DNA from 2 places in the Bradyrhizobium sp. 63_E2_N1_3 genome. Region 1 is predicted to be linked to the other one. Evidence: predicted binding sites of a transcription regulator. Region 1 holds the regulator's gene; the other holds the start of a gene.

Region 1 (7,273 bases):
CAAGGACAGTTTTCTTCTGAAGGAATGGCTCGCCGCCGACGCCGATCCGCGCGACGCCGGCAGTGCCTCACTGGCCGCCGGCGTGTCGTGCGACGAGGCCGGCTGCGTGACGCCGCTCGCCGACGGGCGCCTGGTCGCGCTAGCCTTGCGCATCGATTCACTGGCTGACGATTGCAGCCGGGCCGCGCTGGTGGTGACGGCGCGGCCGGCGCCGCCGGATTGCGCGGCGATGGTTGTCGACCGTCAGCGTCTCGCAAGACAGGGCGCGCTGGCGCTGACCCAAAGCGGCGACGGCTTCGCGGTTCAGGCGGCGAAGGCAAGGGGGGCAGACCGTCCGTGGTCGCCGGCGGCCGCCGGCGAGGCGGATTTCGGCGCGAGCCTTGCGCCGCAGGCGGCGGCTCCCCGCAACCGCGACGCGACGCCATCGGAAGCCGACCTGCAGGCCGAGGATTGAGCGGACGGGTTACAGATACCAGGCCAGCACGGCGTCGAGCCTGGCGTTGCCGATAACCGGCAGGACGACCATCTGGCTCAGTCCAGAGGCGCTGGCCTGCAAGGCCGCGACCGAGCCGTCACGCGCGAGATCGTCGTTGAGTGCGGGCATGCCGGTGGCCCAGGCCCCGCCGATGCTGCCTTCGCCTTTGGCGATGGATTTCGTCGCATAGAGCGTGGCGAGGTCGGTCTGCGCGCTGCAATCGCCGGCGCGGAAGACCAGCGCCGAACGGGCCTCGTCCGGGACCCAGATCTCGAAGCGTCGCGCAATCGGGGTCGCCTGCGCGGAGAGAAATGTCAGCACCCAGGTCTGATCGGTGCCGGTCCGGTAGGGAACGCCGACGCCGAGATTGATTCCGACCTTGGCGGCGTCCTCCCAGCGCAGAAAACTCCTGGCATCGTGCAGGTCCTTGATGATCAGCGGCAGGCCGGCTTTCCAGATGCGGCCGGGCAGGCCGAAGCCGCGCGGAAATCTGGTATGGCGGGAGTTGAATTCGAACATGTCGGCGGTGCCGTAATAGCCGTCGACGAGCGCCATCTCGTGGGAGGTTTCGGCATCGTTGTGCCAAAGCTCGATCGCGCCGACATGGGCCTCGTCGTCGCCGCAGAACAGCACCATGACGGCCTGCAGGAACTCGCCTGAAAACACCGGCACCGCCACGCCGCAGGTCAGCCCGGCGGCGATGGCCTGATCGGTCCGCTTGAAGTAGGAATCGGTGAATCTGGTGAGGATCACGGGGTGGCCGCTGGCCCAGGCCTTGCCGGGAAGCCCCTCGTCATATCCGAAATGCAGATCCTCGCTCACGTCCCTGAACGCGGACAACCCTTCCCCGTAGAGGCCGCCGCCGAATTCCAGCCGCATCCGCGTGCGGTCAGGCACCCAGAGTTCAACGACGCGAATGAAGGTCTTCATCGAACGTGCCCGCCGCCTCAAGCCGCACCAAGCATCGGCCATTTGGCTGCGGAACGGACGTTCAAAATTCAGGCAGGACAGCGCAAACTTCGTGCGGTGGGAGACGCCACGGCTTGGTCCGCCCGATGGAGTTTCGCGGGACACAAACGACACCATCTCGCCGGCCTCGGCCGGCGATGGCGATTTCAATCCTGGCCCGACCTGCCGGCCGGGAATGGCTGCATCAGCCGATCGGCAGGCGGGTGATGGTTGTCCGGCTGTCGGTGATGGTCTGCGGCTTGTGCTCGCGCTCGCCGAGCGGCTGGGTCACCGGTAGCTGCAGCACGGTCGCGCGCTGGCCTTCGACCAGCTGCGTCACCAGCACGGATTTGCCGTCGGGGAATTCGATCGCATCATGATGGCGATCGGGAATGTGCGGATCGATCTTGCCGAACTTGCCGACGCGCGAATTGACGGTGCGCGTCCAGATCCAGCGATTGTCGTAGCGGACGTTGTCGGCGAAGGCGAGCTCCGTCCCCGGGAGCAGGCAGACCGCGACGGTCGGATCGGCCGCGGAGGCAAAGCCGCGCGTCGAGGTGCCGCGGAAGGTTGTCGTGACGATCGTCTCGCCGACTTCGGCGGGACGCGACGCGACGGCATGCAGGCTGTAGTCACACATCGGGTGCTCCTCATGCAGGGATAGCGACCCACGTCTCTTAATCGAGGCGCAGGCCTCTATCAGAGTGGAAATACCAAACGTTCTGCCGGGTTGTAGGCAAATCTACGGCTCGCCGCCGCAGGCCGCAATCACATTAACTTTCCCGAATCCACCAGGAACAAAGCCCGCCCCTTTGCATTCTGCAGGCGCGTGTCAGCGCCCCGGAGGCGCCGACCAGCCGGAATATTGCCAGCCCGGCCGCGACGGTTGGTCGACGGCGTCGAGGGCCTTGCGGACTTGCTCGCTCATGGCGGTATCCTTGCGGACATGGGGCCGCGATTGCGCGGCCAAGGCTTGCACGGCCAAGGCTTGCACGGCCAAGGCTTGCACGGCCAAGGCTTGCGACGCTGATGCTGCGATCAGCGCCACAGCAACTGTGCTCAGAACGATCCGGCGCATGACTTCTCCTCGAACCTGAAGGCCGCGAAGCAGGGCTGCTTCGCGCGGCGTGCCGAGGATTTACCGCTGGAGGAGGGGCCGGATAATCTGCGCGAAACCAGAAAGACTATCCAGCGGAAGCGGACAATCGTCCGCTCCAATCTCGGATCGGCGATGCCGATCGAAAGCGCGCGGGGCGCCCAATAACCGATACCGGCACGTCCGGTATCAATACTTCCGGTACAGCCCGATCAGCTTGCCCTGGATCTTCACCCGGTTGGGCGGGAGGATGCGGACCTCATAGGCGGCGTTGGCGGGCTCGAGCGCGATCGAGGCGCCGCGGCGGCGGAAGCGCTTCAGCGTCGCCTCCTCGTCGTCGATCAGCGCCACCACGATATCGCCGGTATCGGCGCTCTCGTTGCGCTGGATCAGCGCCATGTCGCCGTCGAGAATGCCGGCCTCGACCATGGAATCGCCGCGCACTTCGAGCGCGTAATGTTCGCCCGAGCCGAGCATGTCAGGCGGTACGCTGATGGTGTGGCTGCGGGTCTGCAAGGCCTCGATCGGCGTGCCGGCCGCAATGCGGCCCATCACGGGCACCGCGACGGGGCGCTCGCCCTCGTCCGCTGGCGGGCTGGAAGTCGTGCGGACCTTGCCGAGATTGCCTTCGATGACGCTCGGCGTGAAGCCGCGGCGGCTGCCGGCGGCGGCCTGAAGCTCGGGCAGCTTGATCACCTCGATGGCGCGGGCGCGGTTGGGCAAGCGCCGGATGAAGCCGCGCTCCTCGAGCGCGGTGATCAGGCGATGGATGCCCGATTTCGAGCGCAGGTCGAGCGCGTCCTTCATCTCGTCGAAGGAGGGCGGCACGCCGCTTTCCTTCAGCCGTTCGCTGATGAACCGCAGGAGCTCGTATTGTTTGCGCGTTAACATCTCGACCAAAATCCCCCGGTTGATGTCGTTCGATTCCGAGACGCTGAATTCAGCAGTAAGCCGCTACATTCTCGAAACAAATCATGAACGGACACTATATGTTCGATACATGTTCCGCAACTGCTTAATTTACCGTGAACGCGACAAAGTTCGCGGAACGCACGCGAACGAAGCGATCAGACGGGCAGTCGCAAGACCTCGCAAGGCGCGCCGGCTTCGGCCTTCGGCGCGAATGGCGCGCGCACGAGAAGTGCCTGTGCCGCAGCGAGATTCGCAAGCAGCGAGGAATCCTGGTGATTGACGGGGAGGGCGAGGAGCGTGCCGTCATCGCGCAGCTCGAGGCGTGCGCGCAGATAATCCTCGCGCTGGTCATTGGCGCCGACATCGCGGCCCAGCACCGCAGGTTCGCGGCGGTGATGAATCATCGAACGGCCCGAAAGCGCGCGAATCAACGGCACCATGAACAGGAAGCCGCAAACGTAGGATGACACGGGATTGCCGGGCAGGCCGATCACGCGCATCGCGCCGAGCCGCCCATTCATCATCGGCTTGCCCGGTCGCATCGCGATCTTCCAGAACGCCATCGAGATACCTTCGTCCCTCAGCGCCTGCTGGACCAGATCGTGGTCGCCGACAGAGGCGCCGCCGGTCGTGATCAGGATGTCGGCGCCGCTTTCCCGCGCGCGGCCGATGCCGGCCGTGGTGGCCTCCAGCGTATCGGCGGCAACGCCGAGGTCGATCGTATCGGCGCCCTCGCTGCGGGCGAGCGCGTGCAGGGCGTAGCCGTTGGAATAGACAATCTGGCCGTGGCCCGGCGTCGTACCCGGCATCACCAGCTCGTCGCCGGTGGCGAGGATCGCGACCTTCGGGCGTCGCCGGACTGGCAGTTGCGGGTAATTCATGCCGGCGGCGAGCGCGAGGTCGCGCTCGGTGAGCCGGGCCCCTTTGCGCAGCAGCACGTCGCCTTCCGAGAAGTCGACGCCGGCGGGGCGGATGTGCCGCCCCGTTACGGCGGCTTCCTTGATGGTGATGCGCTTGCCGTCCGCGATCGTGTCCTCCTGGATCACGACCGCATCAGCGCCATCGGGAACGACACCGCCGGTGAAGATACGCACGGCCTCGCCGGCGCCGACCGATCCCGCAAACGGGCGGCCCGCCGCGACCTCGCCGATCAGGGTGAGCTGGGAGTCGATCTTCGCCGCATCGACCGCGCGCACCGCATAGCCGTCCATTGCCGACATCGCCTGCGGCGGCTGCGTGCGCCGCGCCGCGACATCGCGCGCGAGCACGCGGTGGAAGGCTGCGTCGAGCGCGATCATCTCTTCAGGCAACGGCTCTGCGCCCGCCAGCACCGCGGCGAGCGCGTCGGAAACCGGCATCAGGGCCACGGGTGAAAACTCCTGCTGGGCCCGTTCGGGCAAATCGGCGGCGAGAGTTCTAGCCGAGTGCAGGCGCAGAGGCAAAACAGTGGCCGCGCAGGATGATTTATCCTGCGTCATCCGCTCTGCGATGAAGGGTGAGCATCAAGTCCGCCGCGGCATGATCCAGAAGGCGAGACAGACCGGTACGAGGATGGCCATGGCGAGGACGAGAAAGACGAGAGCCACGGCCAGCATCGGTCAGCCCCCCGGCTGCTTGTACGGACTGACGTCCGGCGCTGCGGGGCCCTGATCCTTGTCAGGCAGCGGGTCGGCCTGGGATTTCAGGTCGGCGGCCTTGCTGATCAGTTTTGCGGAAAGGTCAGAATCCGAGGTGGTTCTGGCGAATTTCATCAGCAGAGAGGCCTGCTTGGTAAGGTAGGTTTTGCCTAACACGACGATAAGCCCGATGTAGAATTCCCAACGGACTCATGAGTCCTGAGAGGGGCAATCGTTCCGGGAACTCTGTATAAAAATGCACAAAGGGACTTGGTTCCTCGCCCCCGGGCAAAATAGTTCCATTCGCGGCCCGTCGGCTTGCCGGTCAGAGATCAGATTCCGAGCGCCTTGAGGGCGTTCCCGACGTCGCGGGGCGAGGTCACGTGGACCGTGGTCAGGCCGCGCGACCGCGCTCCTTCGATGTTCTCGGCAAGATCGTCGAAGAACACGATACGGTTCGCCGGCACGCCGATCGCGGCCACGACATGGTCGAAGGCCTCCACATCGGGTTTGCGCAGGCCGATGCTCGACGACAGATACAGCTCGCGGAAATGGCCGAGCAGGCCAGCATATTCCTTCGAGAAGTGGTCCACATGCGGCCGGTTGGTGTTGGAGAAGGCGTAGAGCGGCAACTGCTTCGCCGCGCGCGGCAGCAGCTCGGCGATGTCGGGCATCTCGCCGGCGAAGATTGCGTTCCAGCCCTCCAAAAACTGCGCGTCCGAAATGCCGATCCCGAGCGCGACACGCAGCGAGTCAAAATAGGCCTCGTCGCTGATCTTGCCGACCTCGTGCAGCCGGTAGGCTTCGCTGTCCCGCACATAGCGCGCGACGATGGCTTCCGGCTTGCAGCCGGCATGTCCCGCCCAGCAGGCGATCGCCTTGGAGAAATCGATGTCGAGCACGACGCGCCCGAGATCGAACAGGAGCGCGTCCGCGCTGCCGGGAGAGAGCGAGCTCATTGCATCCTTTCACTCAATATCGATAGGGGTCGTGGTCGAACAGCGGGAACGCGCTGAACACGCTCGGCGCATTCGTTGCGGTCGCCTGGTGCAGGCAGGACTTGTCGACCTCGGCGAATGAGGTGGCGCCCAAGAGGCCGAGGCAGCGCAGCACCTCGTCCTCGAGCAGCTCCAGCATTCGCCTCACGCCGGCTTCGCCGGCTGCCGCCAATGCCCAGCATTGCAGCCGGCCGATGCCGACCATGTCCGCGCCCGCCGCGATCGCCTTGACGATGTCGCTGCCGCGGCAGAAGCCGCCGTCGACCATGATCTTGGCGCGTCCCTTCACGGCCTCGACGATCTCGGGCAGCACATGCATGGCACCGCGGCCGTGATCGAGCTGGCGGCCGCCATGGTTGGAGACGTAGATCCACTCGACGCCGTGATCGACCGCGATCCGGGCGTCCTCGGCGGTGGCGATGCCCTTCAGGATGAGCGGGATTTTGAACTTGTCCTTGATCATCTTCACGGTCCGCCACTCCAGGCCCTTCTGGTAATCGCCGCCGGTGGCGCGCAGGCGGCTCTCGCGAACATAGCGCTTGGCAATGTCACGTTCGCGACGGCTGTAATGGGCGGTGTCGACGGTCAGGCAGAAGGCGGCGTAGGCGTTCTTCTCGCTCCGGCTGACGACATCGGCGACGAAGTCGTCGTCGCCGCGCACATAGAGTTGATAGAGCCGCAGCGCATCAGGGGCGGCCTCGGCGGTCTTCTCCAGGCCGGGCTCGGACACCGAGCTCAGCATGTGCGCCGCGCCGAAGGTGCCGCAGGCGCGGGCGACGCTCGCCGCGCCATCCGGATCGAAGATCTCCAGTGCGCCGACAGGGGCCAGCACCACCGGCAGCCGCATCCTTCGTCCGAACAGCTCGACCGAGCCGTCGACCTCGCGGACGTCGCGCAGCACGCGCGGCCGGAAGGCGATCTCGTCCAGCGCCATGCGGTTGCGGCGCATCGTGGTCTCGGTCTCGGCGGCGCCGACGATATAGTCCCAGGCGTTCTGGTTGAGGTTGGCGCGCGCCTTGCGGATGAATTCGTGCAGGTTCTGGAATGGCTCGGCGCTGGCGCCGAGTTCGACGTTCCTTTCCGGCCGGATGCGGGGCGCGTCGTTCATTGTTGTCCTCCCGAGAATTTGAAGCCTTATTGTCATCGCCTATCGTGTCCGGCCCTCCAAAACCATCCTAAAATCGCATAGCTGAGAGGCGTGGGCCGGCCGGCCGATTCCCGCCTTGCG
Region 2 (7,273 bases), 160 kb from region 1:
TGACAGCCTTCAGCCGTGTCCGGACCCGCAATGCCGAAGATGTTGTTGACATCCCAGCAGTTGCGGCTCGAGGCGCCGCCGCCGTTGATGCCGAGATAGAAGCCGGACCAGTTGTAGATCGAGGCCACAGCAATGGGCGCCTTGGTGTAGGGGCGGGCCGCCAAATCGGCCGCCGAGGCGGGAGCCAACGCGCTGAGTGCGAACAGACTGGCCGAGGCCAGCAAAACCTTCTTCATTTCAATTCCCCAGTTTCGTTTCTCTTTGTCGGCGAAAAACGGCCGACCCAATGACCCAATCGATGTCATTGCTCTACACCATTGAAGCCGAAGGTTGTGTCACCGGATGCCACAGCTCTTCCCGAAAAACGTTGGGAATCGGTTGGCCTGGATCTGGACGCGCGAAAACAAAAAGGCCGGCGCAAGGCCGGCCTTTCGTAACGCGGTGCGTTGGAAGCGAAGCTCAGTACTTCACTTCGCGACCACCGGGCCCCCGAAGTGATAGTTCACGCCGACCTGCACGGTGTGGAAGTTGAGCGTGCCGGTGGGCAGGGCGCCCGAGAAGTAGGTCTCGCCGCCGAGGCTGCGATAGAGGTACTCGCCCTTGACCGACCACTGCGGAGCGAAGAACGCCTCGACGCCCGCACCGACGGTCCAGCCGGAGTGCCACTTGCTGTCCGACGCGGTCAGGCCGAGAGCGGAGAGGGTGATCTTGTTGTCGATCCAGGCGTAGCCGCCGGTGCCGTAGAACAGGACCTGATTGACGGCGTAGCCGATACGGCCGCGCACGGTGCCCATGGCATCGGTCTTCGAGCTCGCCGTTGCGGTCACAACGCCGAATCCGGGAACAACAGTGGCGCCGGTCACCGAAGCGCTGACGTCAGCCCAGGAACCATCAGCCTCGACGCCGAACACGACGTTGCCGGTCTGCCAGTTGTAGCCGGCGGTGCCGCCGACGAAGCCACCCTTCATCTTCGGGTCGCCGGAACCGTTTTCCCAGGCGCCGCCGCCGACGATACCGAGGTAGAAGCCGGTCCAGTTGTAGACCGAGGCCACCGCCACCGGAGCCTTGGTGTAGGGGCGCGCCGCGAGATCAGCGGCTGAAGCCGGAGCAGCGAGAGCGAACAAACAGGCCGAAGCCAACAAAACCTTCTTCATTTTCAAACTAATCCCAGTCCCGGTTTCTGTTTTTGCCTTCCGTGCGTTCGGAAGGACATCGGACGCCGTGGTCCAACTGATGTCGTGCTTACATCAGCAAAGCCGCAAGTTGTGTCTCCCAAAAGCCACAATAATCGCAAAACGTAACGGTGACTGACCTATAATTCCCGTTGCCCACGCAAAAAGGCCGGCGCGAGGCCGGCCTTTGATCTCCAAGCGATCTCAGAGGGATATCAGTATCTTGCGATCATGGGGCCGCCCCAGCGGTAGTTCACGCGGACGAGGCCGATATCGACATCCTGGCTGATGCGATCGGAGCGTGTGGCGACGCCGAGCGGGGCGAAATTGCCGGATCCGGTGAAGCCGATGGTGCGGTTGCCGAGGAAGATGTGGTCGTACTCGAAGCCCACGGTCCAGTTCGGGGCGAATCCGAACTCGACGCCCGCACCCACGGTGCCGCCCCAACGGGTCTCGTTGGCCCGGTCGAACTCGAGGCCGCTGGCGACGTCGAAGCTGCGGTAGCGATCGCCGACGACGGCGCCGCCGCCCTTCACGTAGACCAGGACGTTGTTCCAGGCGTAACCGACCTGACCGGTAATCAGGCCGAAGGCGTTGATCTTCGAACGATCGCGCAGGCCGCTGATCGCACTGATGTTGTCACCCGAGAAATCGGCCCAGTTGCCCTGGCCTTCGAAGCCGAACACCCAGTTGGCTGACTGCCAGCGGTAGCCGACCTGGCCGCCGACCGTGCCGCCGGTCGCGTTGTGGCAGCCTTCGCCTACGAGAACGCCACCGCCGATATCGACGTCCCAGCACTTGTGGCTGGTGCCGCCGCCGCCGTTGATACCGATGTAGAAGCCGCTCCAGTCGTAGATGGTCGCGATCATCGGTGCCGGAGCCTTGGTGTAGGGACGCGCAGCGAGATCTGCCGCGCTTGCGGGAGCCGACAGCCCCAACGCGATTGCACCAATAGTACCAATCAAAATCTTATTCATTGCAGTCCCCCCAGTTTCTGACCGCTTTTCGAAGTCCCCGAAGCGGCTGATCAGGCGCGACGCCTATAAGAATCTAATTCCGCGGCAAGCGTAGCTTAGGCGGGAGGCGGAGTCCGTCTCCGGAATGCAACAGTCGGGCGGCATCTGAACTGCTTCTAACTTGATGAATGTTAAGCTGTTTCGCCGTCCTCAGGAATTCGGGGAAATTCCATTTGGCGCAGGCCGTCTTTGTGCCGCGCGGTGTCGTCTTGCCAACGCAACAAGGTGAGGGGTGTCATAAGAACAAATCTGGAACGAACCCGCCAGGGGTGCTATATATGGGGATAAGTGGAGGGGTGACGGGCCGATCCGTCCGCGCAAGCGTATAGGGTCGCGTCAACAGGTTGCAGAGGACGCGGGCGCGTCCCGGGCCTTCTAAAATTCAGTGGCATTCGGAGTGGAGAGCGGCGATGGCGGGAAGCGTCAACAAGGTCATTCTGGTTGGAAATCTCGGCAAGGATCCCGAAATCCGCCGCACCCAGGACGGGCGGCCGATCGCGAATTTGAGCATCGCCACCTCGGAGACCTGGCGCGACAAGAATAGCGGCGAGCGCAAGGAAAAGACCGAGTGGCATCGCGTCGTGATCTTCAATGAAGGGCTCTGCAAGGTCGCCGAGCAGTACCTGAAGAAGGGCGCGAAGGTTTACATCGAGGGCGCGCTCCAGACCCGCAAATGGACCGACCAGAGCGGCGCCGAGAAGTACTCCACCGAGGTCGTGCTCCAGGGCTTCAACTCGACCCTGACGATGCTCGACGGCCGCGGCGGCGGCGGTGGAGGCGGCAGCTTCGGCGACGAGCCGGGCGGCGATTTCGGCTCCTCCGGTCCCGTCAGCAGCGCGCCGCGCCGCGCTGTGGCCGCCGGCGGCGGCGGTGGCCGCAACAGCGACATGGACGACGACATCCCGTTCTGAGACGGGCGGGGGCGCTTCGCCCCTGATGTCACCTTGCTCGCGTAGAGCGACAGGTTTCCTTACGAATTGACGGGCAAGGCTCGGTTTTTCCGGGCTTGCCTCATGTGCTGCCTCAAGCCTTTGACGAGGCGTGATGTGAATGGTATTAACTTGATGTTAACCCTGTTCACATGGGTTGGCCGTCGATCGGAGAGACCCCTGCATGAGCGTTGCGCCGCTGCTTGAGGCCGCTCCAGCGATCCCGCTGCACGCCTTTGCCGCCATGGCCGCCTTCGTGCTCGGCCTTGTCCAGTTTGCTGCCCCCAAGGGAACGCTGCCGCACCGGACGATCGGCTGGATCTGGGTGGCGCTGATGGCGGTGGTGGCGGCCTCGTCGTTCTGGATCCACCAGATCCGTCTGGTCGGGCCGTTCAGCCCGATCCATCTCCTGTCGATCTTCACGCTGGTGATGCTACCGCTCGCGGTGTGGCGGGCGCATACCCATCGGGTCGCCGATCACCGGCGTATCATGATCATGACGTTCGTCGGCGCGCTCGTCATTGCCGGGCTGTTCACGCTCGTGCCTGGACGGATCATGCACCGGGTGATTTTCGGAGCCTAGGACGTGGTTCCCGGCGGCTCATTCCGGCTTCGCTCGAGGCAGTGGTGCTGAGCTCGTAAGTCTCTGGAAAAACAGTCGGAAAAACCGCTTCCCCAGACCTCGCAAGGGTGGTTATCAGGGGGGCGATGCGCTATATGATTCCCAGATAAAATCTCACCGGATTTCCCCTTGGCTGACGACGACAACAAGCCCGGCGACCAGCCGGCGCAACCCTCGGACATTCGTCCCGTTTCCATCTACGAGGAGATGAAGAAGTCCTACCTCGATTACGCGATGAGCGTGATCGTGGCGCGTGCGCTGCCTGATGCGCGCGACGGGTTGAAGCCGGTTCATCGCCGCATCCTCTACTCGATGAACGAGCAGGGGCACACGCCCGACAAGAAGTACGTCAAGTCGGCGCGCGTGGTCGGTGACGTCATCGGTAAATATCATCCGCATGGCGACCAGTCGATCTACGACGCCATGGTCCGGATGGCGCAGGACTTCTCGATGCGCGTGCCGCTCATCGACGGCCAGGGCAATTTCGGCTCGGTCGACGGCGATCCCCCGGCCGCCTATCGGTACACCGAAGCGCGACTGACGAAGGTGGCGTTGGCTCTGCTGGCCGACATCGACAAGGACACCGTCGACTTCCAGCCGAACTACGACAACAACGAAACCGAGCCGTCGGTCCTGCCGGCCAAGTTCCCGAACCTCCTGGTCAACGGGGCGGGCGGCATCGCGGTCGGCATGGCCACCAACATCCCGCCGCACAATCTCGGCGAGGTCATCGACGCCTGCGTCGCGTTGATCGACAATCCTGCGCTCACCATCGAGGAACTCATCAACATCGTTCCGGGACCGGATTTCCCGACCGGCGGCGTCATTCTCGGACGCGCGGGCATCCGCGCCGCCTACCACCTCGGCCGCGGCTCCATCGTCATGCGCGGCAAGGTCGCGATCGAGACCATCCGCAAGGAGCGCGAGGCGATCATCATCACCGAGATTCCCTACCAGGTGAACAAGGCGACGATGGTGGAGCGCATCGCCGAGCTGGTCAAGGAAAAGAAGATCGAGGGCATCGGCGACCTGCGCGATGAATCCGACCGCGACGGCTACCGCGTCGTCATCGAATTGAAGCGCGACGCCGTGCCGGATGTGGTGCTGAATCAGCTGTACCGATTCACGCCGCTGCAGACGAGCTTCGGCGTCAACATGGTGGCGCTCGACAGCGGCCGTCCGCGGATCATGCATCTGAAGGACCTGCTGGCGATCTTCGTCGACTTCCGCGAGCGGGTCGTCACGCGTCGCACCAAGTTCCTGCTCGCCAAGGCGCGCGATCGCGCCCACATCCTGGTTGGTCTGGCGATCGCGGTCGCCAATATCGACGAGATGATCCGCGTCATCCGGACCTCGCCCGACCCGACCACTGCCCGCGACACCCTGATGTCGCGCGACTGGCCGGCACGGGACGTCGAGGACATGCTGACGCTGATCGACGATCCGCGCCACCGCATCAGCGAGGACGGCACGATCCGGCTGTCGATGGAACAGGCGAGGGCCATTCTCGACCTGCGCCTTCAGCGCCTCACCGCACTCGGCCGCGACGAAATCCGCGACGAGCTCGACAAGCTCGCCGGCGAGATCGCCGACTATCTCGACATCCTGCGCTCGCGCGCCCGCGTGCTGGGCATCATCAAGACCGAGCTCGCCGAGGTGAAGGCCGAGTTCGCGACCCCGCGCCGCACCGTGATCATCGAGCAGGAGGGCGAGGTCGAGGACGAGGACCTGATCCAGCGCGAGGATATGGTCGTCACCGTCTCCCACGCCGGCTACGTCAAGCGCGTGCCGCTGTCGGCCTACCGGGCGCAGCGCCGCGGCGGCAAGGGCCGCGCCGGCATGCAGACCCGCGACGAGGATTTCGTCAGCCGCCTGTTCGTGGCGTCGACGCACACACCGGTGCTGTTCTTCTCGTCGCGCGGCCAGGTCTACAAGGAGAAGGTCTGGCGCCTGCCGATGGCCGCGCCGAACGCGCGCGGCAAGGCGCTGATCAACATCCTGCCGCTGGAGCAGGGCGAGCGCATCACCACCATCATGCCGCTGCCGGAGGATGAATCGACCTGGGGCAACCTCGACGTGATGTTCGCCACCACCGGCGGCAACGTCCGGCGCAACAAGCTGTCCGACTTCGTCGACGTCCGCCGCTCCGGCATCATCGCCATGAAGCTCGATGAGAATGAAGCGATCGTGGACGTGCAGATCTGCACGGAGCGCGACGACGTGCTGCTGACCGGCGCCGGCGGCCAGTGCATCCGCTTCCCCGTCCCCGACGTGCGCGTGTTTACCGGCCGCACTTCGATGGGCGTGCGCGGCATTGCGCTTGCCGAGGGCGACAAGGTGATCTCGCTGGCGATCCTGCGCCACATGGAGACCACCTCGGACGAACGTTCGGCCTATTTGAAGATGCGTCGTGCGGTGGCCGGCGAAGCCGTGGTCGACGAGGCTCCGGCGGATGCCGAGGCCGAAGAGACGACCTCCGGCAGCTTCCAGCTCCCGCAGGAGCGCTATGTCGAGATGTCGGCGGCCGAGCAGGTCGTGCTCACCGTCTCCGTCAACGGCTACGGCAAGCGGACCTCGTCCTACGAGTACCGCACCACTGGCCGCGGCGGCAAAGGCATCGTCGCCATGAGCGTCAACAACCGCAACGGCAATCTGGTGGCCTCATTCCCGGTGGAAGACGCCGACCAGATCATGCTGGTCACCGACAAGGGCCAGCTGATCCGCTGCCCGGTCGAAGGCATCCGCATCGCCGGCCGCTCGACGCAAGGCGTGATCGTGTTCGACACCGCCGAGGACGAGCACGTCGTCTCGGTCGAGCACATCACGGAAGAGGCCGATAGTGGGAACGGCGAGAACGGGAACGGTTCGTAGATCGAGCCGATCCCGTCAGGTGTCGTCCCCGTTGACGGTTGCAATCAACCGGATAGGTCCGGCACGGCACAACGCGCCGGTGTCCGGCCTATGATCCTGGAAGATGCGGCCGGCGCGATGCCTTCCAGCCGAGCACGGCCAGCGGAATTGCCAGTGCTGCCCAGGACAGCGCGTCCCAGCCATCGTCGCCGAACAGCGCCGACGCCAGCCCGACAAGGATGAGCCCCGCGAGCAGGAGCGGCCAGCGAAAGATCTCGTCCATGGTGTGGCGCTCGCGCTTCATGGACGGATCCCGGATGTCGCTACGACAGGCGGCCCGTCCTGCGCGCGCGTGGTGGCGCGAGGCGATTTGCGCTTGCCGAGCCAGAGATAGACGCCGCTGGCAAGCACGACGATGGCGGCAAGATCGAACAGCGCCCAGATGATCTTCAGCGGTAGGCTGCCGTAGTCCCCGAAATGAAGCGGGCGCGATACCTGCAACGCCCTGAGATACCACGGCAAGCCACGCGCGGTGACGAGCTGCCCGGTTTCGGCGTCGAGCATCGCGGGCGTGAACAGGCGCGAGGTGATCGGCGTCGTGCCCTTGGTCCAGACGATGAAGTGCCGTGGTGTCCCGAACCGTGCGACCGTCGGAAAGATGATGCTGGCCGGCGTATTGCCGTC

The links. Region 1 encodes LexA, which represses DNA repair genes until DNA is damaged. Its sites were predicted from a motif close to TGTTCNNNNTGTGTTCNG; they were not measured.
Region 2: the regulator LexA is predicted to act here: its motif matches at 2,428-2,445, upstream of AB7531_RS21445 (single-stranded DNA-binding protein).

What each region holds. Positions count from the first base shown of each region.
Region 1 covers NZ_CP197235.1:4,350,108-4,357,380, forward strand. Annotated here, with positions in the region: gene AB7531_RS20675 (ComEC/Rec2 family competence protein) at 1-454, shown strand, start outside; gene AB7531_RS20680 (GAF domain-containing protein) at 464-1,405, opposite strand; gene AB7531_RS20685 (hypothetical protein) at 1,629-2,063, opposite strand; gene AB7531_RS20690 (hypothetical protein) at 2,256-2,501, opposite strand; gene lexA (transcriptional repressor LexA) at 2,709-3,410, opposite strand; gene AB7531_RS20700 (molybdopterin molybdotransferase MoeA) at 3,587-4,798, opposite strand; gene AB7531_RS20705 (hypothetical protein) at 5,030-5,182, opposite strand; gene AB7531_RS20710 (HAD family hydrolase) at 5,380-6,006, opposite strand; gene AB7531_RS20715 (alpha-hydroxy acid oxidase) at 6,020-7,153, opposite strand.
Region 2 covers NZ_CP197235.1:4,512,706-4,519,978, forward strand. Annotated here, with positions in the region: gene AB7531_RS21430 (outer membrane protein) at 1-236, opposite strand, end outside; gene AB7531_RS21435 (outer membrane protein) at 468-1,154, opposite strand; gene AB7531_RS21440 (outer membrane protein) at 1,388-2,149, opposite strand; gene AB7531_RS21445 (single-stranded DNA-binding protein) at 2,599-3,099, shown strand; gene AB7531_RS21450 (DUF2306 domain-containing protein) at 3,302-3,700, shown strand; gene gyrA (DNA gyrase subunit A) at 3,869-6,610, shown strand; gene AB7531_RS21460 (hypothetical protein) at 6,699-6,893, opposite strand; gene AB7531_RS21465 (PepSY-associated TM helix domain-containing protein) at 6,890-7,273, opposite strand, start outside.